DNA from 3 places in the Paenibacillus sp. CFBP13512 genome. Region 1 is predicted to be linked to each of the others. Evidence: riboswitches for the same ligand, from Rfam matches in the RefSeq annotation. Region 1 holds a riboswitch; each other region holds the start of a gene.
The links. Region 1 has a riboswitch for cyclic di-AMP ahead of PaeCFBP13512_RS20710 (ubiquitin-like domain-containing protein). Riboswitches for the same ligand answer to the same signal wherever they lie in the genome.

Region 2: linked by a shared signal. The riboswitch ahead of PaeCFBP13512_RS14645 (hypothetical protein) and the one ahead of PaeCFBP13512_RS20710 (ubiquitin-like domain-containing protein) in region 1 are both predicted to bind cyclic di-AMP.
Region 3: linked by a shared signal. The riboswitch ahead of PaeCFBP13512_RS21245 (C40 family peptidase) and the one ahead of PaeCFBP13512_RS20710 (ubiquitin-like domain-containing protein) in region 1 are both predicted to bind cyclic di-AMP.

The regions. Positions count from the first base shown of each region.
Region 1 is NZ_QGAD01000022.1:6,260-16,357, reverse strand. It holds gene rnmV (ribonuclease M5) at 1-334, opposite strand, end outside; gene PaeCFBP13512_RS20710 (ubiquitin-like domain-containing protein) at 527-1,645, opposite strand; cyclic di-AMP (ydaO/yuaA leader) riboswitch at 1,969-2,192, opposite strand; gene PaeCFBP13512_RS20705 (TatD family hydrolase) at 2,388-3,155, opposite strand; gene PaeCFBP13512_RS20700 (HD domain-containing protein) at 3,203-4,525, opposite strand; gene PaeCFBP13512_RS20695 (AbrB/MazE/SpoVT family DNA-binding domain-containing protein) at 4,858-5,112, shown strand; gene rsmI (16S rRNA (cytidine(1402)-2'-O)-methyltransferase) at 5,437-6,348, opposite strand; gene PaeCFBP13512_RS20685 (tRNA1(Val) (adenine(37)-N6)-methyltransferase) at 6,345-7,097, opposite strand; gene yabA (DNA replication initiation control protein YabA) at 7,201-7,572, opposite strand; gene PaeCFBP13512_RS20675 (PSP1 domain-containing protein) at 7,604-8,404, opposite strand; gene holB (DNA polymerase III subunit delta') at 8,580-9,554, opposite strand; gene PaeCFBP13512_RS20665 (YaaR family protein) at 9,602-10,045, opposite strand.
Region 2 is NZ_QGAD01000009.1:146,046-156,143, reverse strand. It holds gene PaeCFBP13512_RS14665 (SDR family oxidoreductase) at 1-254, opposite strand, end outside; gene PaeCFBP13512_RS14660 (GNAT family N-acetyltransferase) at 483-1,331, shown strand; gene PaeCFBP13512_RS14655 (universal stress protein) at 1,431-2,090, opposite strand; gene PaeCFBP13512_RS14650 (hypothetical protein) at 2,132-2,590, opposite strand; cyclic di-AMP (ydaO/yuaA leader) riboswitch at 2,984-3,177, shown strand; gene PaeCFBP13512_RS14645 (hypothetical protein) at 3,298-3,693, shown strand; gene PaeCFBP13512_RS14640 (oxidoreductase) at 3,788-4,504, shown strand; gene PaeCFBP13512_RS14635 (hypothetical protein) at 4,555-4,878, shown strand; gene PaeCFBP13512_RS14630 (hypothetical protein) at 4,878-5,405, shown strand; gene PaeCFBP13512_RS14625 (GNAT family N-acetyltransferase) at 5,405-5,962, shown strand; gene PaeCFBP13512_RS14620 (sodium-dependent transporter) at 6,073-7,440, shown strand; gene PaeCFBP13512_RS14615 (DinB family protein) at 7,471-7,971, shown strand; gene PaeCFBP13512_RS14610 (DUF6526 family protein) at 8,165-8,599, shown strand; gene PaeCFBP13512_RS14605 (aldo/keto reductase) at 8,802-9,737, opposite strand.
Region 3 is NZ_QGAD01000024.1:7,978-18,075, forward strand. It holds gene PaeCFBP13512_RS21205 (YitT family protein) at 2-907, shown strand; gene PaeCFBP13512_RS21210 (hypothetical protein) at 1,122-2,213, shown strand; gene PaeCFBP13512_RS21215 (GNAT family N-acetyltransferase) at 2,295-2,891, opposite strand; gene tadA (tRNA adenosine(34) deaminase TadA) at 2,913-3,401, opposite strand; gene motB (flagellar motor protein MotB) at 3,679-4,518, opposite strand; gene motA (flagellar motor stator protein MotA) at 4,511-5,329, opposite strand; gene PaeCFBP13512_RS21235 (hypothetical protein) at 5,527-5,820, shown strand; gene PaeCFBP13512_RS21240 (GNAT family N-acetyltransferase) at 5,903-6,418, opposite strand; gene PaeCFBP13512_RS21245 (C40 family peptidase) at 6,696-7,169, opposite strand; cyclic di-AMP (ydaO/yuaA leader) riboswitch at 7,182-7,321, opposite strand; gene PaeCFBP13512_RS21250 (YwhD family protein) at 7,802-8,314, shown strand; gene PaeCFBP13512_RS21255 (ATPase domain-containing protein) at 8,677-10,098, shown strand, end outside.

The sequences.
Region 1 (10,098 bases):
GCATCTCAGAGTGTACACGCGCCAACGCTTCACGAATAGCTTCTGGAGAAGCATTTTCGACACCAATATCACCTTTGAGCGTAGCTTCACTTTCAGGGATAAAAGCATGCTTACATCCAGGGACTTTCTGCGCTACGATCTTACGTATCCGTTCACCTGCAAAATCAGGATCAGTTAATATAATTACACCGCGTCGTTCTTGAGCTAATTTTACACGACGAATCACATGAGCACCTATAGCTGAGCCGCCTGTCTCGATCGTATCTGCGTCTACAGCTCTTTTAATCGCTACGGTATCGTCTCGTCCTTCCACAACAATCACTTCTTTAATCACGTTGATTGTACGCTTCCCTTCACTCTCTAAATGATAAGATAATCTGTTCGATATTCATCTTAACAGAACAAAAAGAAGAGGATTTATCCTCTTCTTTTTGTTTTCTTTATGCACGCTCATAGTTAATATTATTTATATCATATAACAGATGACTGGGCTTAAGCAATGGTGCTATCCCAATCAACACCCTCTCTAGGGTTTAACCGGGCCAATTACATATACAGTGTAACCGGATTTGCGTCCAAATGCTCTCGCTTGGCTCAAGCTGTCTATATACACGTCGATTTTATTACCGTTAATAGCACTACCGGTATCTTCAGCACGGCGGAAGCCAATGCCTTCAATGTATACCCACCATCCCATAGGAATGACACTCGTATCGACTGCAATCGTACGACCTTCTGTTACACGTGCTCCCGAAGCAGTCACTGTACCTAGACCAGGTTCTTGAGACGAATAAGCAGTTAGAGATACATTGTTCAGTACTTTCGCATAAGAGAAATCTACACCTGCTTTGGAAGTACTATTACTTGATCCTCCACTAGAAGAAGCAGCTGCGAGAAGTTTAGGCTCCTCTTTTTTGGTACCAATAGCTACAATCTTATCTTTTACTTTTGCGGTTGTTTTTTTATTAACCATACGTTTGGAGACGAATTCTCCATCTTCGTATACTTTCTCGATGTATTGAACCACTTTACCTGTTTGACCGCCTTGCACTAACTTGGTTTTACCTTCAAGCATGGAACCATCGGTTTTTTTAACCGTTTGATATGGAATCTTGACTACTTTTTTCGCTACAAATGATTTGGTACGCACAATCTTGATATCCATATTGTCATGAACTGAAGATTCCATCGCAGGTGTTAATTGATCTTCACCTGACAGTGTTAACCCAGCCTGCTCCAATGTGTTACCAACTGTTTTAGAGGTGGTATAAATTTTCTTGGTTCCACCATCTGCCGTAATGTTTACTGCAACCGCATGGTTAATATAAACTTTGTCCCCATCCTGAAGCGCGCCATTCATAGGCATAGATACTTTATCTTGTGGTGCCACTTTAATTTGATTTTCATCAAGCAGTTGAGAAAGCATCAATTTACGTGTTTCCACGGTTTGTGCTTTGCCGTCAATGACTACAGAAATATTTTTACCCGCTTGATTATAAAGTAGGGACAATAGCATCGCTGCAAGAGCGATCACTAATAATGCAGCCCACAATACATAGCGTAGGTTTTGTTGCTTCCAACTCAGCGCGTAAGACATGCTGGATGAGCGCGAACCATGGGTTTTTTCGAAAGGAGCAATTGCCACTTCTTCCGTCCTCCTTCATAGTCTCGCCGTCTAGCTGTGACGTAATTGTATATGACGCGACTATATAACAGAATTTTCACAGGCTGATCGTAAGCATAAGATTACCAAATCTGTGTGATAATCTTTCGTGATGTTCAAAAATGCCTGCGCCATGGTCAGTCTAAGGGACACACCTAATATCTGAAAGATCAAATTTCAAATATCGTATTCTCTGAATCTTTTCGTTTAGCCCAAAACAAAAGAAGCCTCTGGAAAAGAGCAAAGCAACTTTTCCTTGGCTTCCGACGTATCTAAATACAGTTCGGAAAACGTTAGAAAATACGAGGTTGCCTCTGCATCGCTTACGGGGTTAGCTGTCGGATTCGGACACATCATATTTCTTGCCCTTTGAAGGCTCCTCCGCTCATGGCGCGAGTACCTCCAATTCACCCCGTAGACCCTGTAAAAGGAATCATACATAATGACTTCGGTATTCTGATAATAATGGCTTGAAGACATATGTTGGTTCCCCCGTTTTCCTATGCAGGAAACTCAGCGAGACCGAATCATGGAATCTTGCGTAATAACAGCAAGATTAAATCACTGATGAAATAATATCCCGAACCCAACCCTCATGTAAAGCGACCAGCAAGCACGTTTTTCTGAATAAATGGTTAAAAAGTTGTCATATTCTTCTGTTTTTTGGTTATAATTTATTCATATATCCGTTTAACGCTGTTTTTTGCGTGATTTACTCTCTTTTTCACCGAATGCCAAATCGTTCCAGTGCATTTTTAGTTGTAATTGTACTAATTTCTTCCAGTGATACCCCTTTTAGCGCAGCAGCAGCTTCTGCTACAAGTGTCACATAACCGGACTCATTTCGTTTTCCACGATAAGGATGTGGTGTCAAAAATGGGGAGTCTGTTTCAAGCAAAAGACGGTCCATTGGAACCTGTTGTAACACCTCTTTAGGTTGCTTCGCATTTTTGAAAGTAATCGGTCCTCCAAACGATAAATGAAAGCCCATATCGAGACACATTTTAGCCGTTTCCCAGCTACCTGAAAAGGAGTGCATAACCCCTCCAACTTCATGTGCTTTTTCTTCGCGCAAAATCTTAACAATATCTTCATGAGCATCACGATTATGGATAACAATCGGCATATTAATCGAACGTGCTAGACCGATTTGTTCACGTAATACTTTATGCTGTACTTCTTTCGGTGAAGTATCCCAGTGATAATCCAGACCAATTTCACCAATCGCTACTACTTTTTCATGTTTGCATAGCGATTCGATCCATTCCAGATCTCCAGGTTGCATATGAATCGCATCTACAGGATGCCAGCCAATAGCCGCATATATAAATTCATAACTTTCGACTAATTCCATCGTGGTGGGAATCGTTTCACGGTTGAATCCCACATTGATCATTCGGGTTACCCCTTGTGCATAAGCACGCTCAATCACTTCTTTACGATCATCGGCAAATTCGATCGAATCCAAATGAGTATGTGTATCAAATAACATATAATTTTCTCACTCCTTCTCTGTTTCTCGTTCTTTTTTCGCTAATCTTATATTTCAAATTCCATCTGTGGCGGATTAATTTTGTTTTCAAATATCGCTGCCACTTCTTCGGATAATTGATGAATAACTTTCTCTAACTTATCTTGCGGATAATACAGATGATATCGACCGCGATGAATCCCACTAATTGAACGTACAATATCCGATACTTCTGATATTTCTTGGATTCGGTTTTGACGATCTAATAATAGAATTTGTTTTTCTTTTTTAGGATCACCTGGACGAAATACATCATAAGGAAGATCGGTGGGAAAATCGATTTCTAGATCATAATCAGGATGCAATCCTACTCTAGCAAATTCGCTACGTATACTGCTAATTGTCTGCTTATCAATTAGATCTGTCTCTACATATTTATACAACTTACGCTGCATAAAACGATGACATACATCTGACAAAATATCATCGTCTTCCCTTGTCCATTGCATAAATGCTGTCTGTACTAATGCTTCATCTAGCAATAAATAATCACCAACTTGAATATCACCTTTGAATAACTCGGGTAAAGGATACGGCAAAAATTTAAAATCAAATCCTTCATCGAACAATTCTTTGGCACGACGGAAAATTTGTTTTAATACAATATCTGAACTTCGAGTCACTGGATGAAAATACACTTGCCAGTACATCTGATAACGTGCCATAAGATAATCTTCGATCGCATGCATACCTGATTCTTTGACAACGACGCGTCCATTGTGAGGACGAAGCATCCGCAAAATACGATCAACATCGATCGTTCCATAATTAACTCCTGTAAAATAAGCATCCCGTAACAAATAATCCATCCGATCCGCATCTAACGGACTCGATACCAGATTCACAACGATCTTTTTCTCATAATCTTTGCGAATAACAGAAGCGACTCGTTCAGCAAGACCACTCTCTGCTTCTTCCAATACCCGATTCACTTCGGTATCTCCAAGTAGGATACGACACGTCCATTCTTCATGATCCATATCAAAAGCTTCTTCTATAGAATGAGAAAAAGGTCCATGACCCAAATCGTGTAATAAAGCGGCACATAATGCCACCAGACTTTCTTCACGTGGCCAATCTTCAAAACCACCACGTTCAAATTGAGAAATAATGCGACGTGTAATTTCATATACACCTAATGAATGTGAGAAACGGCTATGCTCTGCTCCATGAAAAGTTAAATAGGAAGTTCCCAATTGTCTTATACGACGTAATCTTTGAAATTCAGGTGTATTAATCAAAGTCCAGATTAAACGATCTTGCACGTGGATATAATTATGTACAGGATCTTTAAATACTTTTTCTTCTCCTAAAGGTTGTACAGGCTTCAAAATAAATTCCTCCTTCTATCAATAAACCCTAACTATTTAAAATTAAAAATAGTTTTTTCGACGATATTGTCGAATGTTGTCGGTATATACAAGCTACGAATTTCCAAATCGACAAAATAATTTTAACCCTATAATACTTGATAATACCGCTATATAAAAATATTTTTTCAAAAAAAAGTGAAAAAAACTGTATTTTTCTTAAATTATAGGTTGACTGATTTGGGAAACGTTGGTATTATGAATATCATAAAACATAGAAATTTGTCGAATGTTAGCACATCAAACAAAACAATAACAACTAATATATTTAAATTTGAGAGGATTGATCAGTAATGATGAAATCAACTGGTATTGTAAGAAAAGTAGACGAATTGGGCCGCGTAGTAATTCCTATCGAACTTCGCCGTACACTAGGTATCGGAGAAAAAGACGCTTTGGAAATCTACGTTGATGGCGAGCGCATTATGCTTAAAAAATACGAGCCTGCTTGTATTTTCTGTGGTAACGCTGAAAATGTAACTTATTTTAAAGGAAAAATCGTTTGTAATGAGTGTATTTCCGAAATTCCTGTCCCTGTGACAAAATAAATAAAATAGGTTATACTAGAACTATCAACTTATTAATTCTAACCTTTTTAATATCTCCTTGAACCTTTACTCAGCATTTTGTCTGGGTAAAGGTATTTTTTTGCTTTCTTTTGGTTTTCAAAAAAGGCTTATCTTTCATTATACTTCCTTTTGCATAGCACTTCCAATGTGCACATCAAAAAGGAACCTCGAACAGATCAAGATTCCTCTATTTTCACGCTTATTTTCTTCATTATTTTTGTTAAAAACTCATCTATTTAACGAGTTTCTTCTATTATAAATGTATTTACCAAGCAAGCTCTTTCGTAACCACTCATATGCGTCTTACTCTTCTTCATTTAATAACACTTGATATACATCACGTTTAGAGATTTCACGATCTTTTGCTGTTTTTTTCATTGCATCTTTACGTGAAATATTCTCTTTATTTTCGTAATGGATCACATGCTCTTCTATCGTCATTTGTTGCCACCATTCGCTGGCTTCAGCTTTGGCTTCGATGATAGATTGTCCCTCGATTACAACACAGTATTCACCAATCGGTGGATGCGATTCTAACCATTCCAGTACTTCTTCTACACTACCACGTGTCCATTCTTCATGACGCTTTGTCAGCTCACGTGCTAATACCACATTACGATTGCCTAAATGATGTGCAATCGCTGTTAATGTTTTGATAATTCGGTGTGGAGACTCGTATAACAGCAATGTACCTGCTCCATACTTCACACTACCCAGTACTTCTTCTTGACCTTTATGATCTCTAGGCAAAAATCCAATAAACGTAAACCGATCTGTCGATAATCCAGAAGCAATCAAAGCAGACAGTGCTGCATTCGCTCCAGGAATAGGAACCACAGCAATTTGTTGCTCCAGTGCTAACTTCACTAATTCTTGCCCTGGGTCAGATATAGCAGGCAATCCAGCATCACTCACAAGCGCCAGACTACTTCCTTCTATAATAAGGCGAATTAACTCCGGTCCGCTGGCTTTTTTATTATGCTCATGATAACTCAGTAATTTGCCTGGTGTAATATCGAAATGAGTTAGCAATTTGCGAGTCTGCCTTGTATCTTCAGCAGCAATAATATCGCATTCCTGTAATGTCCGTACAGCTCGATACGTCATATCTTCTAAGTTACCAATCGGTGTTGCAACTAAATACAAAGTGCCTGCCCCTTCATGAAGAACAGCAGACTCTCCTTTAGCAAAACTTTTTTGAATCTGTATGCTCATAGTGACTCCTTTAACCCGTAATAGACAGCTTTGAGATCAGGTGTATATTGTTCATGTTCATCATATACGATAAGTGGTGGTAGCATACGCATTTCTGGCTTACCTCCACGTAATCCTTCAACTAACACCATATTCGCTTCCATATGTTGACGAGGATGTACAAATCGAATACGCTTCGGTTCTACTCCATATTGACGCATCAAAATAATAATGTCGGCTAACCGGTGCGGGCGATGAACCATAGACAGTTTACCACCATTGCGAAGAAGCTTGGCAGACGTTTGAATCACATCTTCTAACGTACAACCAATCTCATGTCTTGCCATCGCATGATGAATATTTAACTTCATATCGCTTCCTGTTACAGGAGCATAAGGAGGGTTAACGGTTACAGCATCATAAGCTTCTCGTTCACCTGCAAGTGGCATATCTTTGAGGTCTTGTACGCGAATCTTCACCTGTTCTTGTAAATTATTCATGGTTACACTACGCATCGCCATATCTGCTAAGCGCTCTTGAATTTCCACACCTTCAATACTAGCATTTGTCCGTGTCGATAACAGAATAGGTATTACCCCATTGCCAGTACAAAGATCAATTATTTTACCACGCTTAGGAATACTGGCAAACCGTGCCAGCAGTACAGCATCCATCGAAAAGCTGAACACTTCTCGACTTTGAATAATTTTAAGGTCATACGTAAGCAGATCATCAATACGCTCATCTGCCAGAAGGGGTTGTTCGTTCATGGTATTTCCTTTCTTATCCTGCTTTGTTTAGAAATGATACTACATTATGATTACACTATATAAAAACCGCGGCATAATGCTGTCCGCGGTTTGGATAATGCTACTATTCAGATTTATTCAAAAAAGAAAGGCAGAACAAGCAATCGCCTTCTGTACGCAAATGTCCATAATACACATTACAGATATGGAAGCCTTCGTGATAAATACGTGCTAGATTATCATAACCTTCTCCAACGACTTCTAGATCAGGTAAGTCTGAATACAATTTAGACGAATAGGTGCCAACAGATTTAGGCTCAATAACAGGAACCTCTTTTTTCAAAACTCTGCGCAACTGTTCATTTTCGGTACTCAAGCGTTGATTCTCTTCTAACAGTTCTTTCACAGCTTGCTTCATTTTACCCATATCTCCATGCATATGATCCATCTGTGTTTCCAATTCGTGAATGTGTGTAAAAAGATTTTTCTTCTCCAAGTTCCCACCTCAAAAGCAGCCTTGATCGGGTTTACTTCACGACCACGTCATCCAATGGCAGTTCTTTGACTTTACTGATGTCAAAAATCTGAACATGTACAGTACGCGAACCGGCATTGATACCCACCACTTTACCATCGCCTAGCGAAGTGACGACAAATTTACCGATAGCCGGAAGCTCTTCCTTCACGCTCTCATAATTATCGTGCTCGAATTTAAGACAACACATTAGACGTCCACACAATCCAGAAATCTTGGTTGGATTCAAGGACAAGCTTTGATCTTTAGCCATTTTGATCGATACTGGCTCAAAGTCTCCTAACCAGGAAGAACAGCATAGAATACGTCCACAAGGACCTATACCACCTAGCATTTTAGCTTCATCACGTACACCAATCTGGCGTAGTTCGATACGTGTACGGAAGATACTGGCTAGATCTTTAACCAGTTCTCGAAAATCGACTCGACCTTCAGCTGTAAAATAGAAAATAATCTTATTACGATCAAATGTAAATTCTACATCGACCAACTTCATTTTCAATTCATGCTCTCTGATTTTGTTAAGACAGGTTGTGAAAGCATTTTTAGCTGCGATCCGATTTTCTTCTACTACTTGAGCATCATGATCTTCTGCAATCCGAATCACTTTTTTCAAAGGAAGAACGACATCAGATTCATTGACTTCTTTTTTACCAATCACTACTTTACCATATTCAATCCCACGTGCAGTTTCTACAATAACGTGTTGTTCACTTTCAACTGGAAAGTCTAACGGATCGAAATAATATATTTTACCCGCTTTTTTAAAGCGGACTCCTACTACACTATACAAAAGATAAGCCCCCTCATTTGCCAATACCGTTTTTCAACTCTACGGCAAAAATTCCGATATGAAGAATTACTTCTTATTCTCACCTGACATGACGTATTCAAAAAATGTGCGTTTGTTTAAAGCTTTGTGCACTCGGCATGATGTTATACACTGTCCGGTCTGTGATGAAGCTCCTTCAACCGCTAACGCCTATAAGAAATTGCTCCATGCATAACTGTGGATTCACATGAGAACGAAGCATTTTCTTACACTCTGCAGCAAGCGACATACACGATATCCAATGCTGCATATCACGAGTGGTAGCCACCTTGGAGAGAGACTCTAACTGATCTATAAAAACGATACTCTCGTGCCTTCCAATCTGGATATGAATGATATCCTTAAACCATAAGTGGAAAAGATCAAATACGTGCTCAATATGATCTCCAAGTCCGCCTTTAAACAGCTTTTGCTGAGCAGTAATAAGGCTCATACTCCCTCTACCTGCGGATTCCTTCCCTAATTGTAACATTACGTTTCTGATTTCTGCAAACCAATTCTGTGCTAGCAATTCTCGGCATTCCTCCAGATCAGACGCAATATGAACAACGCATCGTACTAAAGGCATTGGAAAGCCTTCATCTCCTAAGATTTGAGCCATTTTTTGAGGATCTGGTGGCGTAAATACTATAGGTTGAGTACGGGAACGAATCGTAGGCAATACCGACTGTGCATTTTCTGTGAGCAAAATAGCTACAGCAGGTGCTGGCGGTTCTTCCAAGAATTTTAACAGACTATTGGACGCTTGTATCGTCATTTTATCTGCATCTTTGATAATATATATTTTACGGTTACCCGATTCTGAACGATACGAAAAAATCCGCTGAATATCGCGGATTTGCTCAATTTTGATTGAAGATCCATCTGGTTCAATCACATGAAAATCAGGATGATTACCATGTTCCATCTTGCGACACTGTATGCACTCTCCACAGGCTTCGTCGCCTTTATGAATACAGACTAATGCTTTGGCAAAGCTATTCGCCATCTTCATCTGACCGCTACCTGCTGGTCCACTAAACAAATACGCATGAGAAATCTTTTGATTACGCAGACCATTTTGTAACATCTGCTTAGCAATATCTTGCCCGACAATTTCTTGAAAAGACATGGTGCCTCCTTACTGAACAGCTCACTTCAAGATCTATACTTAATATATTAATATAAAAAGTTAATAAGCATACCTCGAATTTCACCCATCCGTTGCAATAACTCGATTCGTCCTTCTTCACTTTGAAGCAATTCTTCTGCCATATTCATCAACATAGAATCTACTTCATCTAACAATTTATACTTTTTACCACGACCCCGACGATCGAAGCTTTGCGTTTCTTTTACTTTGACACCGCGACGCACGGTATCTTCCAAAAAGCGTTTAACCAACATTTGATACGCTTTAAGTTCACGTAGTGTCATCGATTTTGCAAGCCGGTCACCCTGCATTTGAATCTCTTTAAATTGACGCTGAATATCATCATGTGTCGCTTGAGCACTATTATTTTGAAGCACATCCGAGAAATTCCGTTGTTGTACTACTCTATTGGGAGAATCGGATACGATAGGGTTACTTTTTAATGGAGGATAACCGGGGTTAATTTTCATTATTTTCTTCCTTTCTTTGCTGGCATTGAACTTCTACTTATAGGCAGATCTTC
Region 2 (10,098 bases), on a different contig from region 1:
ATCCGACCTGCATTATTCACTATTCCTTTGACAGGCCCAAAATGTTCTTCAGCTTCAGCAATCGCTTGATCGAGTGCCGGACGATCTGTAATATCAATAATCGCTTTCATCACCTGACGACCAGCAAAAGCTTTTAAACGGTCTTCTCGGCGAGAAAGTAACAACACATTATGTCCTTTAGCAATAAAAAGTTGAGCTGTGGCTTCTCCTATACTTGACGATGCACCTGTAATGACAACGAATCCTGTTTTCATAATTCAATAAACTCCTTTATTGATATGAGATAGTGGAAGGGAATACGTCAACATTATCATGTCTATGTAGGAAGCACAGTGAGAAAGCTTATACTTTGAAAAGAATATTTTAAAATAAATAATAATATCTTTTTAAGGTTTAAAAAGGGGATTTCAAGTCTTTCTCATCCGGTTTGTATGGTATAGTGTGCTTAAGTCATGAAGCAACATTGGCAGGAGGATTTGAAAATGTGGCAAGTATTTGATCCAGATGATGAGGTATTGAAGCAAGAGTTTTTTCTGGCAGATGAGGTTCCTTACAATCTGATTCATCATATTATCGATTCACCTGAGGCTATGCTGCTCAAAACAGAAGATCATCGGGCGATATTTGCTCAGTCACCCGGTCATAATGCATGGTTATGGATTTCTCCTATACCTGCAATACAAGCCAGACGTCTATTAATACAGGAATTAGTTCATCATTTATATCGCAATCAGCATCCTGTTCTCTGCGGAATTACTGGCGATCCAGCGGTTGCTGAATTATTCGCAGCATCGTATCAAGATGTGAATAAGATCTATAGTCGTTTTCATGCCAGTATTGAGTCACATAGTTGTACCAAAGTCAGATCGCTTAGTCATATTGCTGGTGAAATGATCAAGCCTGCTTTTGAGCATATAGATGTGATTGCACAATATATGTGCGAATTTGCAGATGAAGAATTCGGTGTTGAGATTGCAGCCAAAGATTATGCACATGCAGCGGCTCGTGCAGTAGGAAGTGGAAATACATACTTGTGGATAGTCGATGGGCAACCTGTGGCTACTGCAAGTATTGCGCATCGTTCTCCTCGTTATGCACGAATTAATGGTGTCTATACGCCACCTCATCATAGAGATCAAGGTTATGCCGAAGCGATTATTGCAGCGATATGCGGTGTACTGCATGAAGAGGGAAGACGAGCGATGTTATATACAGATCAGACGCAAGTTTCTTCGAATCAGACCTATGGTAATGTTGGCTTTGCGATCAAAGGAAAAGTGATTGATATTCGCTTTCGCGATGTGTTAGATCCTCCTTTAATCTCAAAATAAACATGCTTTTCTTATAGCAATAGTGTCAAATAACCTGCAACCCCTTCTTTTTAGAGGGCTACAGGTTATTTTCGGTAGGCATTATCCTGTTGGACTAGATCACAGCGATTGTGGTTCTAGCACAAGTTCATCCATTAATTTGCCTTTAAATACTTTCAGATACTGATATTCTCCGTTAATACATAGCTTCAATAATCCATTATCAAAGTCAGTATGCATGTCTTTGAAAAAGATACCTTCGATCACGATCGGTCGACCATATGTCTCATAGGCGATTTCATAGCCGCGTGTGGTCTGAACGACTTCTACATCTACACCTTCTTCATGCGTTTCTTCTAACTGCGCTTGCATCCGCTGTACGGCTACAATATGTAGATCAATCGCTCCCAACTTTTCCAATAGATCATTCACGATAGAACCTTTCATGATTTCTTGCCAGCGTGTCTGAGCAGATTGTCCAATAATCAATTGCGTCACATCATGCTTTTGAGCAGTTGAAGCAATAATATCAGCAGCTTCTTGTCCATGACTTTCTAAAAGGACAAATGTACCTCCTGCTTCTTCGGTCAATTTGCGCCATGCCTCTACATATTTCTCTTCTTGCTGATCCATCTCATCGATCGGGTGATCAATCACACTGAGTACACAGAGTGGAGACTGAATCAATTGAGATAAATGAATACCACGCCTGATCAATCGTTCTCCATTAGGCCCATAATACACACACACCATAATTTTTTCAGAGTTCAAGAAAGGCACACTCCTTTATTTCGTAGTTATGATCCATTAACCAGAATTGTTCAAAAGGAATAATAAGCGATGGTGTAATCTAACAAAAAAGCATGATTAATAAGCGCATCTGACGATGTCCACACATCAGGTGAATCTTGTAGTCGAATCCGCAGTTCAGTCAATGCTTCTAAAGCAACCTGACTACGTACACTTCCCCAATTCTGTTGCTGCTGATCGATATGAGAGAGTGCTTGATCTAGAGGGCATTTTTTGAGTGATGTAAATACTCGACTCCATTTCACCAGATCCAGATGCTGAACTTGATCTGTAAATGAATATTCCGCCCAGCCTGTAACTCCATGACTTGCGATTTTTAATAGCCCACAGTGTAGATAGCCATCCATTTCAGGTAAGGCTAGACGGCGATTATCATACTGAAATACTTCAATAGAATGAATAACATGGACAGATGTGTTGCTAGTGGATACCGCATGAGTAACAGGTGAAATGGCCGATAACAGACTCATCAAAAATCTACACTCCTTTAATATGATGTTTCTTTGCCTAATCCAATAACGATCCGTGTATCTGTCTATAACGGTATACTTGATGTCAGATATTGTTAGCAATCATAGTCCGCTCAGAGAAAGAAGTAAAATCAGACCTGAGTATTAAAAAGATCATATATCTGTGAAAACCACCATGTAATCGGATTCATTCTATTCATTCATACGGTAATGTCTTGTATACTCATCAATGCGCCAGTTTATCCATTTATCCTGTAAAATAAAGTAAAACAGCGCTAGATGAAGGAAATAGAACATTAGAACCCTACAATCGACTGGATTGCTCTATATCCGAATATAGCGAGCTTCAGTACTGCTTTACAAACGAAAAGAGCGGGCGTATGATTTCTTTCAAGTTCATTACAGCTTAATGGCTGAAAAGGGTATCAATAGACCTTTCAATCAGCGGGGGAACCATAAGAATAGACACTATGCTAGTGAGCTATTCAGGGGTGAATCAGAGCAGTTGGTGAAGACCGATAACTCTGTAGGGAGACTCTTACTTCCGAATCCGTCAGCTAACCTCGTAAGCTGCAATAAGAGAGACGACAATAATCAACTACGCCATGATAAGATGCCGCAGGCACTTGTCTTAGAAGCTGATGAAGAGGTCCTCTTCTAACGGCTTTTTTTTGTTGTCTACAATGGGTGGAGGAGCGCGAACAAGGATGGAATATGAGCAGGAATTTGTACTGGTATCACCGGCTACTGTAGCAGGGGAGCAATTTATGCAATTGTTAAAAGTGAAAAAGATTCCATTTGCAGTGATCGTGAACAGTCAAGCCGATCAACTTCGATATCAGAAAATGGGGATTGAACATGTGCTAGTGATCGACACACAGCGACAAGAGTTATGGCGGATTCCAGAGTTGAAGATTGGCAAAATTTATTTATTTGAACGCAGTCTACCGCTCTGTTGTCGTTATATCCAGATCTGCCGAACATGGTCATCACAGCAACTCTATGTTATTACAGAAGGCAACCAATCCCGATTGATTTATCGTGGACTGGGCGCCGATTACATTATTCATACGAATGGGAGCAGTGCTTCCTTTTTGTTATAAAAAAGTGCTGTAGATCGATCGCTCATTTTATTTTGCAATTTGCTGATGATATCTTGATAATGAAGAAGATAGGGAATCAAGGCGATGCGCAGAAATGGAGATGATCGTGATCGGTAAAACAGCATTAGTCGCAGGAGCCACAGGTCTAGTAGGCAAAAAGTTGCTGCGCCAGTTATTAGAAAGTACAGAATACACTCAAGTGATTGCTCTTGTCCGCCAACCTGTGCAACAACTGCAACATATGAAGTTGCAACAGGTTGTGGTGGATTACAATAAATTGCAAGATTATCGAGCGGATATGAAAGCAGATGATGTATTCTGTTGTCTGGGAACAACGATTAAGCAAGCAGGAACACAGAAGCAGATGATCGAAATTGATGTTATTTATCCATTTGCGGTAGCGCAGATTGCGTATGAGCAAGGAGCCAAACAGTTTATCGTTATCAGTTCTATGGGGGCCGATCCGAAGTCCAGTATCTTTTATACACGGATCAAAGGAGAACTGGAACAGCGATTACAACAGATTGGATATACCTCGTTGTCGTTGATTCGTCCATCTTTATTGCTTGGTAAGCGTAAAGATAGCCGTGCAGGCGAGCAATTTGGTACTGTCATCTCTCAGGCATTATCTTTCCTTATGGTGGGCCCTCTTCGTAAATATCGGGGAATAGAAGCAAGTGCAGTCGCTCTAGCGATGTATCGAATTGCACAGACCGCCAAACCCGGATCGCATGTGTATCTTTCAGATCGTTTGCAGCGGATTGCCGATGAATCACAGCCTACGACTGCTTCTACTAAAAAACGGAGTTGACGTCATCATTCGTACGTATTAGTTCAATTATAGAAATGGAGAATTATAATATGCCTCAATTAGAACCTAAGCAAGCAGCTTCAACGATCGAAAAATGGATTTCTTTTTACGATATGGATAATGCCAAAGCATGGGATAAAGACGATTATCCATTTATCCAATCTTCCTGCAAAGTGATGCATAGTGCAATTCAAGCGTTACGTGGTAAAGCTCCATCACAACCGAATGAGCGCCGTAAAATAGCGACTGGATTAGAAGAATGGTTAGATGACTCTTTTATGGATGATCCAAATGAATGGGAAAAAGAAAATAAAGCGTTTGTACAAGAAGCGTTAGAAGCGATTCAGTTTACGATTCAGTTTCTACAAAAATAATGAATAATGAGCAGACATACTCTATACCAGATGGGTATATCCCTTTATCCAGCAGTGAGATTGGCGAATTTTATATCGCTTTTGAACCTCAGTCGCATAGCTTTAATATCTATGTGCGTGCAGTAGAACCTTCTGCATCTCCAGCTATAGATCAGCCTGTATCTATGGTATTGATCGGCTATTTGAAAGTGACGTATTCGCAAGCATCCAAGCCTACCGAATCAGACGATGATTCTCATGAAATCATACAAGGGCTTGATGCTGTCTATATTAGTGATTTTCAGATTTATTTTAATTATCAAGATTTGAAATTAGCAGTTCCTGTTATTACGGTATTGCGAGATACGTTAGCGACTCAAGGCTACCGTTTACTTTCTGCTCATCTATTCAAAAGCGAACGTTCCTATGCTAAATTACGTCACACCTATATCGACCGCTGTGGAGCCACTATACGGCGGGAATATAGCGATTATTTGATCATCGAATGGCGACTCAATCCAGAAGAGCATTCTGAAAGGGGAACGTAATGAGCGATAATCATACAGACCTTATCCAGATCACTCTTTGCCGTGAAGAAGAAGCGCATATCATTTGCAATATGTATCCTTATTATCTGTATGATCTGTCAGAGATTTGGGAACGATTGCCGAATTCACAAGGTGTTTTTGACGAAGAAGAATATGCGACTCTTCATCAACAAAGCGATGTTTTTCTGATCTGGTGGCGACATCCAGGCGTTCTTTATCCGTGGATTATTCGTGTGAATGGCGTACCAGCCGGCTTTGCGTTAATAGCGACGGCTCCTTATTTACCAGATGGTTCTAAGGCGCAGTATTATTTAAATGAGTTTTTTGTGATGCGTCCATTTCGTGGACAAGGCGTTGCCCGGCAAGCCGCTAGTCACATTTTTGACCAATATAAAGGGGATTGGGAGCTACAGACCAATGCATCCTCACGAAATAGCCATGCTCAATCATTCTGGAATCATGTATTGTCACAATATACAGACAACCAGTACAGTCAGCAGGAAATCACCGACGAAGATCAGCAACAATTGCTGTCTTATTGCTTTAATAATCAATGAAAAAGTAGCCCTTTTTGACTTTTTTCAAATTGTTACTTTCTTTTCATGGACAAGATATAACGTTTTGTGTAACATAGGCATAATTCACTTTATTCATAAGGAGTATACCTATGGCACAAAAAGAAGGTTCAGGTTCATCAAGTACAGGCAGCGGCAAGATCGAACGCTTTTCAACAAGCGGGTTTATTTTAGCAGCAATTGGTAGTTCAGTAGGGTTAGGAAATATGTGGAAGTTCCCGTATATCACAGGTAAATACGGTGGAGCTGCCTTTTTCCTGATGTTTATCATTTGTCTGATTGTAGTAGGTCTACCGATTTTATTAGCAGAAATGGCTATTGGTCGAAGTGGACGGGGTAATGCTGCGGCTTCGCTTTTCAACATTACAGGGAAGAAGCATTGGAAATGGATTGGTACTGTTCCTGTCGTTACGTCATTTCTAATTATGTGTTATTACGGTGTTGTTGCAGGATGGACATTACATTATACCGTTTTATCTTTTAGCGGTAGTCTATCTGATGTGAATACTGATTTTACAGCAGCCTTTACGAATTTTGCAGGTGGATATGCACCGTTATTCTGGCAAGCGGTTGTGATGCTAATTACAGGTATTGTTATTGCTAAAGGGATATCGGGCGGAATTGAGAAGTACAACAAGATTCTGATTCCGGGATTTCTGGTGATTTTGCTCATCTTAATGTTCCGTTCATTGACGTTACCTGGCGCAGGAGCAGGGGTAGAATTTTTCTTAGCACCTGATTTTTCTAAATTAAGCCGAGCTTCGATCTTAACAGCATTAGGACATGCGTTCTTCTCTTTATCTCTAGGGATGGGTTGTATGTTAACGTATGGTTCTTATGTACGAAAAGAGCAGTCTTTAGGTAAAGCAGCGCTTGCGATCGGCGCAGGCGATTTATTCTATGCACTTTTAGCAGGATTGATTATTTTCCCAACCGTATTCTCTTATGGATTAAAACCAGATCAAGGTGTAGGGCTAGCATTTATGGCTTTACCTGCTGCTTTTGCACAAATGCCTTTAGGTGCTTTTTTTGGAGGTCTATTCTTCTTATTGCTCGCGATTGCGGCAATCACTTCGTGCTTCTCTATTCTCGAAGTACCTGTAGCTTATGCGATGGGACAATGGAATTGGTCTCGTAAAAAAGCAGCTATTCTCGTCTGTGTGTTTTCTTTTATACTAGGTGTACCTGCTGCATTATCTGTAGGCGGTGTGCTTAGCTTTATTTCACTAGATGGCAAAAGTATTTTTGATCTATTCGACTTTGTGACTTCATATATTTTGATGCCTGTGGGTGGATTTATTGTCACGATCTTTACAGGATATGCATGGAAACGTGCAGGAGAAGAAGCAGGAATATCTGGCTTCTGGTACGACACATGGATGTTTATTCTACGTTATGTGGCACCGATCTTAATTATCCTGATTTTCTTATATTCGGTAGGGATTATCCAACCAGAATAACCTGAATACAACAATCAAAGGAGCACTCTCATGACTATTTCTTCACAAGAAGCTTTTTCCAAAGCGTTAGTGCAATCTTTGATCGGAGAAAGAGGGCATTTGCCGATTGCACGTGCGTTATCAGATATCGATTTAGAACTATCAGGTCGATCTTTGGAGCATTCTCCATATACCATTTACCAGTTAATTAGTCATATGAATTACTGGCAAGACTTCATGTTAACTCATCTTAAAGGTGAAAAGCCTCAAATGCCTGCGAATGTTAGTGAAAGCTGGCCGACTGAAGTACAAGCAGTAGATGAAGCGACATGGCAAGATGTTTTGGATCGTTTTCTTCAAGGGATTGATTATGCGTGTGAATTAGCGCGTACAATGAATTTGGAACAACCATTAGTCTATTTCCCGGGCGAAACGGCTGCTGGATTGTTGCGTAATATTGCTTCTCATAATACGTATCATTTGGGTGAAATTGTATTGTTACGTCGCTTGTTTGGCGCATGGCCACCACCAGGTGGAGGATATCCAGCGTAAGATTTTATTTCTGATCATATTCATCATTTTATGTAAAATTTCGTTGGGTTACTTTTTGGGGTTAATTCAAGGTGGTGTTGTACAACTTGATTACGAATGAAAATATCTTTCTTACGCAACATGATAATATTTCCAGTGATTGGTGTAATAATACATGGGAAATACATTTGCAGTAGGAAAAGGATGTGTAATCATGGCAACACCACCGAAAAAGAAATCGATTCGTTATGATTGGCCGTATCATTTTGTGGCTTTGCCTCTTTTATTAATAACGTTCGTACTTACTGTAATCTACTGGGTAGAAGCGATTCGTTATGATGAGCATGTATTGTTATCATGGTTATTATTGATATTAATGGTGTGTTTATTTTTCGCTATTCCACGGATTCGAGTCTATGCGACCAAAACGCAGGATCGAATTGTACGCATTGAGGAGCAATTCCGCTATTTCCGTCTAACTGGAAAAGAATTGGATTCTCGTCTATCCAAATCTCAAATTATAGCGCTTCGTTATGCAAGTGATGAAGAATTTCCTGCCTTATGCGAACGTGCAGCCAGTCAGAATCTATCTGGTTCAGATATCGAAAATGCGATTACGAATTGGCGTCCAGATACGATGCGTATCTAACTTACACTGAATCAGATGCATATCCACATACGATATAGTTCTAAATCATATGAAATACAGACCAGAAGTCGCTCGATATAGAGCGGCTTTTTTTGTACATGCAAGTGAAGTATATATCTACAGTTTGGGGCTAGAAAAACACTAAAAAGCCAAGTACCTACACATAATGCAGGTACTTGACTTCGATTATAATGATATCTATTTAGCTAAAAATCGAATCGATATGCTCTATTTCTTGCGGTGTTAATTGGACTTCTAGTGTTTTGAGATTGTCTTTGACTTGATCTGAACGCTTCGCACCCGGAATGACTGCATCTATCGAATCGCGTGTCAGATACCATGCCAGTACAATATGAGCGACATCCACACCTTTAGACTGTGCAATCGGACGAAGTTGATCTACTTTTGCCAGATTTTCTATAAATGCATCCCCTGTAAAGAGTGGATCTTTGGCACGAATATCATCAAACTTGGTGTCTTTGGTATATTTACCACCCAGTAGACCGGAAGCGAGTGGGAAATAAGGAATAAACGTGATTCCATTTGCAGCCGTATACGGTAACAGATCTTTTTCAGCATCCCGATGGAATAAATTATAGTGACCTTGAAGGACGTCCACATCGCCGTTTGTGTTCGCTTCTTTCAACTGTTCTAACGAGAAGTTAGACACACCAATAGCTCGAATTTTGCCTTCGTCTTTTAGCTTTTTCAGTTCAGCTACAGCTTGATCTTTCGGTGTATGTTCGTCTGGAAAATGAATATAAAATAAGTCGATATAATCGGTTTGTAGGCGTTTGAGACTGTCTTCTACACTTGAACGTAGAAATTCAGGTGAGTTATCAATCACAACGTCACCGCTATCTGTGAATTTGTGAGCGCCTTTGGTCGCAATAATGACTTCGCTACGTTTACCTGTTTCTTGCAGCACTTCACCAATCAATTCTTCAGAGCGCTTAGGCCCATAAATGAATGCAGTGTCTAGAAAATTGATACCTTCTGCGATTGCAGTACGGATCATTTCTTTACCGACTTCTTCATCCAAATTAGGATAAAGATTATGTCCACCAACTGCATTTGTACCCAGTCCGATTGGATTTACCCATAGATCGCTTTTACCTAATTGTTGTTTTTCAGTCATGATTCATTCAGCTCCTTTGATCGCTTTGCTTGATTACTCTTTTTATTTTAACAGAATATCATGTGGAGTTAAAATATCGGAATAATTGGATTATGGTTTTAGGGACAGCGCTCCAGAAAATAATTTGTTCTTGCCGTCGCTGGTGAAGTCTAATCCCTTGAATGACTGACAAGCAGTCGGGATTTGACTTCAAAGGCGACTTTCAGAATAAATTATTTTCTTGCGCTCTGTGCTAGGAGGCATGGGGGTGGGTAATTTAAAACAGATGCTTTTGATTCCTCTTTTTGAAGGGGCGGGGCAGTAAGGAAAAGAGTAGATGAAAAGAATGGATATAGAAGTGAGTATATTTATAGATGGTATA
Region 3 (10,098 bases), on a different contig from region 1:
CATGGTAGATAGTAATCAACCTCCCGATTTATCAACGTTTGTACCGATTAAGCATGGAAGAAGGTCTTTAAAAAGTACAATCCTACGTACGTTACTGATTGTACTGGGTGCCATGATTGTAGCAGTGGCATTGGAACTTTTTCTGGTACCTAACAATATTACCGATGGTGGTATTACAGGTATATCTATTATTTTGTCTTATATCACCAAGTGGCAATTAGGTTTATTCTTATTTGTGATTAATATTCCATTTTTGATTATTGGATATAAGCAAATAGGGAAAACATTTGCTTTGTCTACACTACTGGGCATAACAGTAATGTCGATCGGTACATTCTTATTGCACCCTGTAGAAGCATTTGTTAAAGAAACGGTTCTTGCATTTGTATTTGGAGGTATGTTTCTAGGGTTAGGTACAGGTCTAGTGTTGCGTTCTGGTGGATCACTGGATGGCACAGAGATTATAGCGATCTTACTGTCACGGCGTTCTATTTTCTCCGTGGGCGAGATTGTTATGATCATTAATGTATTTATTCTGTGTGGAGCAGGCTTTGTATTTGGATGGGATCGGGCGATGTATTCGATTATTGCTTATTATATTGCCACCAAAGTGATCGATATTACGATCGATGGCCTGGATCAATCCAAGTCGGTATGGATTATTAGTGATCGTATTCAAGATATCGGAGATGCTATTATTCATCGGCTTGGAAGAACAGTCACATACTTATCCGGTGAAGGTGGATTTTCTGGAGAAGAGAAGAAAGTTATTTTCTGTGTCATCACTCGTCTAGAAGAAGCGAAGTTAAAAGAAATCGTGAATCATTTTGATGAGACCGCTTTTATGGCAGTAGGAAATATCCATGATGTTAAAGGTGGAAGATTCAAGAAAAAGGATATCCATTAACAAAGTGTAACTTCATTTTCCAAAATGTATGGTATGTTGGTAAAAGGTTATCTGTTAGGGTATAAGTGAAAAGTAAGTAATAATAACCATTTTTGAGTTTGTACCTTTCAAAATTAGCTGAAATGGGTTATTATGTATGCTGGCTTGATACCTGTCGTGCTTTGAAAAATGGAGTAAACACTTCATCGTTGTACAAAAAGAGAGGGGTAACAAAATGAAAAAAAGAATGACACTTGGGCTTTTAGTTATGCTCATGATACTTACAGTGGCACTTGTAGGTTGTACAAAGAAAGCTGAACCGAAAGAAGCGGTAAAGGCAGCAACAACCAACGCAGCTAAAATGACATCTTACGCTATCGCAACCAAATTGAAAGTAAATGAATTATCGTTTACTTCTGCTGATGGAAAAGCGACAAGTGATGCTCAAAGTGCACAAATTGCAAGCTTACTTAAAAATGCAGAATTTAATGTAACAGGGGTATACCAAGGTGACCCAATGCAAACAGAATTGACTATGGAATTGAAATTGAGTGGCGATATGGCAATGACATTTACAGTGCCTATGGTTATGACTCAAGAAGTTCTATATGTGAAGATTCCACAAATCCCAATGTTGGCATTGCCTGATACATTGGTAGGTAAATTCTTGAAAGTGGATCTAAAAGAATTGGCTGCTAAAGAAGGTCAAGAATACAAACCTTTAAGCCCAGCGACTACACAACAATTAACTCAAGATTTGTCTACTGCTGTTCTAGACAAATATGATCAAGCTAAATACTTCAAAGATGTAGATACGAAAGATGCTGCTCTTCCTGAAGGTGTAGACGCTAAACAAGTCGTTCAATTCGCAGTAACGAATGAAAATGCAAAAGAAGCAGTAACGATCTTCGTAAAACAAGCATTGCCAGCAGTATTGGATGTTGTGTCTAAAGAAGAATACCGTAGTGCTTTGAATATCAAACAAACAGACATTGATGATATGAAAAAAGAACTTCAATCTGAAGATTCTCAAAATAGCTTCAGCAAGTCTGTAAATGAATTGGATAAATATTTAACTCTAAACCAATTCCATATCAATACAGCAATCAACAAAGATGATTTCCCTGTATACCAACAAATGGTGATGGATGCTGTATTCTCTGACCCTGATACTAAACAAAATGTTAAATTGTCTTTAGATGGTAGCAGTCAGTATTCCAAAATCAATGAAAAACAAACATTTGCTATCGGTATCCCCGCAGATGCAGATGTAGTTACAATGGATGAATTCCAAAAACAAGTAGGTTCTATGTACGGTGGTTACTAATTAGTTGTAACAAAAAGCTCACTGCTTAAGCAGTGAGCTTTTTTTATGTGCAACATGAATGGGTATGAGAAGTAATAGCATTTAAAAGTGAGTTATATCTGCGGTGGAGTCGATAGATTGAGGGGAAAATTCTTCTTTTAAAATCGAAAACATCTGATGATCTTCCCACTGATCGTTAATTTTAACCAATTTACGCGCAATTCCTTCGGCTTGGAAGCCACATTTCTCCAGTACGCGCCTTGAAGCAATATTATGAGGCAAAATACCTGCTTGTACCCGATGAAGCCCTAGAGAGCGAAAAGCGTACTCTAAAAGCAATTGTACACCACCAGTCATATACCCTTTACCTTGAAAGTGATGATCCATAGAATAACCGATATCTGCAAATTGACCAACACCACGTACTAAATGCGTTAACGATAACGTACCAAGCAATTGATGATCGACTTGTGCAAATAAACCAAATAAGTAAGCTTTGTCTTCCCAGGCTTCTTGTTGTCTGCGGTAGATCAAGTCCAATTGGCTAGGAAGTGTAAAAAACTCTTTGGGATATCTTGGTTCAAAAGTCTGATTCGCTTCGCGACTGTTCACTCGTAATTGCAGAAGAGCCAAAGCATCTTCTGGTTCTAGCAGACGAATATAAATACCAAGTGTGCTATTCGATAATTGTAGCGACATATCATCCCTCCTTAGGCAGAATTATGATTGTAAAGGTTTAGGCTTTTTGAGTCGCAAACGTAACTGCTTGAAGAAGTCTGTTAATAGCAGAGCACATTCAGGTTGTAAAATATCTGTGATGATCTCCGTACGATGATTAAATCTAGGTTCTTGAAGCAAATTCATTAATGTGCCGGCACAGCCAGCTTTGGGATCGACAGTTCCATAGACAACAGTAGGGACACGACTCTGCACGATAGCGCCTGCACACATAGGGCAAGGTTCTAAAGTGACATAAAGAGTACAATCAAGTAGCCTCCATGCCCCTAACGATTCACTGGCTTGTCGGATCGCTATAATTTCAGCATGAGCAGTAGCATCGAATGAAGTTTCTCGCAAATTATAACCTCGACCTACGATCATATTGTCTTTAACAACAATAGCTCCAATCGGTACTTCACCGAGCTGTTCCGCTTTGCGAGCTTCGGCTATAGCTTCTCGCATCCAGTACTCATGTACTTCTTGAGAAATAATAAACCCAACCTTTCACTGTGGATACTTTCTTTACTTGTACATCGAACAGATATTCGTTGTTAACACGTTGTGGATAGAACTGTGGATAACTCTTAAAAAACGAAAATGATAACGTTTTAGCTCAAAAAGTTGTGGATAACTATTTTAAAACGATCAAAAATAAGTCGTATCTACTATTTTAGGCAAACTGCAATTTATTTTCAATCTATCTACAGTAAACAAAATAAAAAAAGTAGACCTTAGATATACTAAGGTCTACTTTGGGTGATCGTTATTATTTACCGTTGTTCGCCATCGATTGAAGAGTAGGATTCACATCTTCATCCACATACTTACGAATAATCGATACTTCTACACGACGATTTTCTGCACGTCCCAAGTTGTTAGAGTTACTAGCAACAGGGCGATACTGTCCGTAACCAATCGCACTAAATTTACGTGGATCGAGTTTGTTATTCAGCAATAGAATTTTCATAAAGTTAAGTGCACGATCTGAACTTAAGTTCCAGTTAGATTCATATTGTGAATTGGAGATAGGAACATTATCGGTATGACCTGAAACGATAATATCGTAATCCGGGAACTGTTGTAAAATATTTGAGATCGATTTGGCGAGTACACGAGACTCAGGCTTCACTGTAGCTCGTCCTGAAGCGAATAACGTATTATCACTAATCGTAATACTTAATTGAGATTGATTAAGCTTGGTCGCTAACTGTTGGCTTAATCCGTTGTTTTTGATGTAGCTGTCTAGTTGACGTTTTAACTTCTCTAGATTTTCCTGCTCTTGTTGTTTGAGTTTTTCACGTAAACTTTCTTTGGTTTTCTGAGTATTATCAGCAGGTGAAGCAGCAGATGCTGGTGTTTCATTATCATCCGATTTAGGCGTTTGACCGCTTGTTTCTTCCATAGCATTTTGCTCTAGAACACCTGTACCACCGGTGAAAGCTGCATTCATGGCTGCTGCCATTTGTTGAAATTTGGATGCATCTAGTGAACTCATTGCAAATAGAGTAATAAATAAAGCAAGCAATAGGGTCATTAAATCAGAATACGGAAGTAACCAGCTTTCATCTGGATGTTCTTCGTGCGGCTCATGCCTTTTTTTACTCACTCGGTACCGCCTCCCCTACGTTGCCACTGCTACTTTCTTCGCTGTTCATTTTCGCATTTTCAGTAGGTGTTAAGAAGACTGCCAACTTCTGACTAATCGCAATTGTAGATACACCGGATTGAATCGAAAGTAGACCTTCTACCATCATCAATTTCACTTCTACTTCAGCTTTGGATAAGCGTTTAAGCTTAGTCGCCATAGGATGCCATAATACATAACCACTAAAGATACCGAGCAATGTCGCCATAAAGGCACCGGCAATCGCATGAGAAAGTTTTTCTAAGTCAGTCAAATCTGCCATCGCAGCAATCAGACCAACTACCGCTCCAAGTACACCCAGTGTAGGAGCATACATACCTGCTTGTGAGAAAAGAAGTGCGCCTGAACGGTGACGTTCTTCTGTCGCATTAATATCTTCCATCAATACATCTTGTACAAATTCCTGATCATTACCATCAATAATCATACGCATTCCGTTACGAAGGAAAGGATGATCAATTTCTTCAACTTTAGATTCCAATGCAAGTAGACCTTCACGACGCGTAATTGAAGCCCACTCCATAAACATACCGACTAGATCTTTTTTGTCCATTAATTTTTGTTGAACAAATACGACTTTAAACAATTTACCAAGGCGTTTTACTTCGTTCATTGGGAACGCCATAAAAATGGTTGCTGCTGTACCTACAAAAATGATGACATAAGCGGCTGGATTATTCACCAGATTGATTAGGGGAGCACCCTTTAAAAGCATACCGAATATTAGTGAACCCAAACCAAGTACTAGACCGATAATTGTTGAAATTTGCATAATACACCTCGTCCGTGAGTATAATAGTTTATCTTTTTCATCATCCACTTCCATGTAATGATGTGTTTTCCAAAAACATCTGATACTCTTTTATCGACAAGATATGCTGCATTGTTAAGAGTTTTTTAGTGTATATTTGCGTTATAATGTAAATAAGCTGGAAAATGTAACAATATGGACAGATCGGGAGGTTAAGTATGGGCGTTAAGCATGGAAGAGATTATGAGGACATATTAAGTGATTTAACATCAGCAGTAGGGATGATTCCAGACAGTTATTTATTTTTTGATATGGAACCTCAAGAGTGGGAAGTACTTGCTGAAGGTGAACGACATGAAGTGAATGAAGCATTGGCAGAAGATTTATTTTTTGCGTTAGGCTCAGAGTCTATGATCAATGTAGGTAGTGGAGTTGTCATTTACGATGCAGATACCCATCGGATCGATATTCTGATTGGCAAAGAAGAAATGACTTTCGTAACTTTAATTTAAAACATCTATTATAGGTATGTAAAAAAGAAATACACAAAAAGCACAGAAGAATGAGTCTTATCATTCCTTCTGTGCTTTTATTTTAGAGATTAGGATAACGTGCGTTAGGCGGAGCTTGATAGACCATACAATAAAAAGGCTTCATCCCATCAGGCGTTCTGCGTTCATACATATCTGTAATATAAAAATCTGCTTTCTGATAGGTGCGAATAGCCCGTTGATTCCAGGTCAATACTTCTAAATCAATCTCTGCGGTAGCACTACGTTCCTGAGCCGTCTGCACAATTGCTCGTAAAAATTCTTCTCCATAACCATGACCACAAAGATCGGGACGCATTCCTATACCTAGTCTAATCGTATCTCCTAATGGAAAAAGTTGAGCAAAGCCAGCTAGTTGTTCATGTTTATCTAGAACAGATAGATATTGTTTTTCTCGAATTATCGGATCTCCAAATTCAATCCCTAATTCTTTCATTTGTTCCCATGCCATCCAACCATAGATATTATAAGGTGGTTCATAGATCCATGTGCATACTTCAGCGGCATGTAATTCTGTCAAAGGAATAGTATGAAAAACAGAATCTAGTGATGAGCTCATCCAGTAACCTCCTATGACCATACTTCATATGTATACCATAAAAAAAAGATAAAAAATTTGCAATATCCTGTTTACCATAATTACGAGTAGGTTAATAATAAGTAGACATAATTATAACCACAACAAAATATAAATTTTCAAAGATTCACAATTTTATGTAACCTATTAGACGTTCGATACGTCTTACTTATATAGAAACATAAAAAAACCACCAAAGATTCTGGCGGGAATCTTAAGTGGTCTGTAGGTTCATTTATATGAGTTGTTAATAGGATAATTAATTGTCAGTTGCGAAGGTGTTATATGTGGAATCACTCATAACGCGTTTAGCACCAACGTAACGATTTTGATAGTAATCCATGCTCAAACTGTCAATTCTCACACCTTTAGAAGTAGAAGCGTGTGCGAAGTTACCATTTCCTACATAAACTGCTACATGTGAAACTCCAGCCCCGGTAGTATTGAAGAATAACAGATCTCCAGCAATTAAATCACTTTTTGATACAGGCTCACCTACTTGATATTGAGAACTAGATTGGCGAGGAAGATCAATGTTCATTTTGCCGAATACATATTGTGTAAATCCAGAGCAGTCAAAACCGCTGAAAGATGTTCCACCAATACGATAAGGTGTTCCAATAGCTCCATCAATTACTTGATCCATTTTAGAATCTGCATGTGCACTTGTTACTCCAAGTGACGTAAATGCAATAGCAAGTCCCATTACTGCGGCTGTTAGTTTCTTTTTCATGTTCAAAATCAATTGTCCCCTTCCAATTGCCTACGAGGTTAGCTTAAGGATTCGGTAGAAGGTATTCCCCTATGATCCCTCCGAAACAAGATCAATTCACCCAAAACGGTTCCCCCGTTTCCCGGTACCAAGGAATTTGGCTCAAAGCTTGGTATGTACCGTTCACGGATCATTACGACAAAACGACAAATTTTTCATTACGCTATAAAGGTTACAGCATTTCGTTTTAAAGTTTACAAAGTTGTTACTAAAATCTCACTGGATTTATTCTACCAGAGGTTTTTTACTTTGGCAAACGTTTATTCATCTGTTTTTAATATTTGCTTAAGCATTTTGACGAGTAATCTCTGTCAAAGCCTACGGTTGTCATGTTCTTAAAAGTTAAAAAAATTTAATCTTTTGATCAGATGTGGGTGGTTATTAGTGAATGATGACCACTATATATACTTTCTTCGGTTCACCAATCACAATAATGAACGTTTTTTACCTTTTTTTATGAAAAATCGTGACAATAATCGACTTTATTGGCTTTTAACTCATTATTCGCTACAATATGAGTAATAGATTAAAGTCCCATTTATATGTATAACAGTCTTTATTTATACTGACCTACAAAGGAGTATTCTAACAATATGGATGAAAATCAAGCAAGTAAAAAGTCAATGTCACTGAATATTGTAAGTAGTAGTGCAAAAAGTAGTAAACATAAGGGGTTTGGATCAGGAGCGATTAACCTCAATAATGTTTCCCCTATCATTATAGACCATGGCGAAGCAAAAATCGATGTTGGCGCTATGCATGCCAAAAGTAAGGTAGAAAAAGGAATCAAATTTACTACCAATCGTGAAGAATTAAATGGTGGTCGCCAAGTATGGTTAGTATGGGTCGCTGTAGATAAATTAGCTGAAGGTGTTAATTATGCAGGAGCGACAGCTTGTGAGATGTGGATCAATGAAGAAGAGAAAAAAGGCTGGAAAATTCTTGCCGAGCATGTGAATAAGTTAGATTATGCGATCAAGCGTCGCATTATGTTAGAGGGCTTAGGAACAGAAGAAAAAGCAGCGCTTAAAAAGTTATTGGTTGCCCATAATGAAGAGTGGTGGAATCAGTCTTCAGAAGAGTTTAAATCTGCATTAGAAGGTTAATAATAACTAACATAGTCTACGTATTACACAAAAGACCGACGACCCTCAGATCGTCGGTCTTTTATCATTTCATGTCACCATTTTGGTATCACTTTAAAAAAACTTCTTCTATAGAAGAATAATATTTCACCAACAAGTATTAAGGATTCAAAATAGTAGGATTATCTTTATTTATATCATATAATAACAAGTAAAATATGGTAAAAAAGGTTATGAATGAGGATGGGATGTCAAATGACTATAAAAATTGGAAATTTACTTCCTTCTATCTCTAAACCCTTGTTATAATTAAGAGAAAGTCATCATCGTAGGAAGCTGTCCCTTGCGTGACTAAAATATTCTACAGATGGAGGGAACACTAAATGCAAAAAAGCGAAGCTGCTTACACCAAGACATTAAAACAGCCTATTAGTACAGGTATCCCGGGACTGGATGATATTTTATGCGGTGGCATTCCCCCAGGAGGCGTCGTTATTCTGGAAGGTGAGCCAGGTACAGGCAAAACAACGATAGGTATGCAATTCTTGGTTGAAGGTGCTATTAAACATAATGAGCCCGGTATTTATATTACATTCGAAGAACTTCCTGAACAAATCTACGATGATATGGAACGGTTTGGATGGAATTTGAAAGATTTGGAACGGCGTAACTTATTACGTGTGATCTGTATAGAACCGGAAATTTTATTAGAACAGATGCTTGAACCCAATGGATTATTTGAATATATGATCAAAGAAATTGGTTGTAAGCGTGTAGTTATGGATAGTATTAGTTTATTTAGATTAATGAGTAGTGAACAAGAAGCCAGGACAAACGTATATACCATTCGCAATATTATGCGAAAACATGCGTTGACTTCTTTTTTTATTAGAGAATATTCCGAAGTGGAAGGTATGCATATTCCTTTCGAGAATTATATCTGTGATGGTATTGTCAGGCTTTCTTTGAAGCCTTTAATGGAAAAATATCGTAAGCGGACGATCGAAGTACTCAAAATGCGCGGTACTCGAATTTTGGAAGGTGAACATACGTATAAGTTTGTTGAAGACGGCGTCTATATTATTCCTTCTTTATCAATGGCAGAAGACAAGATACTGGTACAAGAAACCGAAGTATTATCGACAGGTATTGATTCGCTAGATGAACTTCTGATGGGTGGTATTCCTAAAGGTAGTGTCTTTATGATCGATACGAATAGTAAAGCCAACTATAGATATCTTCTTTCTTCTATTTATGCACAACGAATCAAAGATGATGATTGTACCGTCACGATGATGTCTGGTAATACGACACTTGATATGTTTGCCGATACGATTGATTTGTTTGGCGTTTCTTTGCGTCAGGCGGTCGATGAAGGTAAAGCTCACTTTATTGAGCATTACAAGCGGGCTGTAGATAGTGGATTGGAAAAAGCACTGATTCGGGTAGACGATGTTGAAAATGATGAATATGCCAATACGCTGAATGACAAGCTTTCTCCTATTTTTGAATGTGAAGAGCTTTGCGATAAGCGCTGGTTTATTTATTACGACCTGAATACGATCATTTCAGAACGTGGTAAAGAATTTGTTGTGAAATACTTTTCTGAAGAAATTTCGCTCTGGCGTGCACTTGGTATTACAGTTATGGCTCATTGTAACTTTAGTGAAATCGGAACAGAGACGGCTTCCTTTTTGGAACGTACCTGTAATGGTGTTATTAGAACATGGGTAGATGGGAATTATCAGTATTTGCAGGTAACTAAATCACCAAGCGGAAGAGTGTCAGCCCCACACATCGTAGCT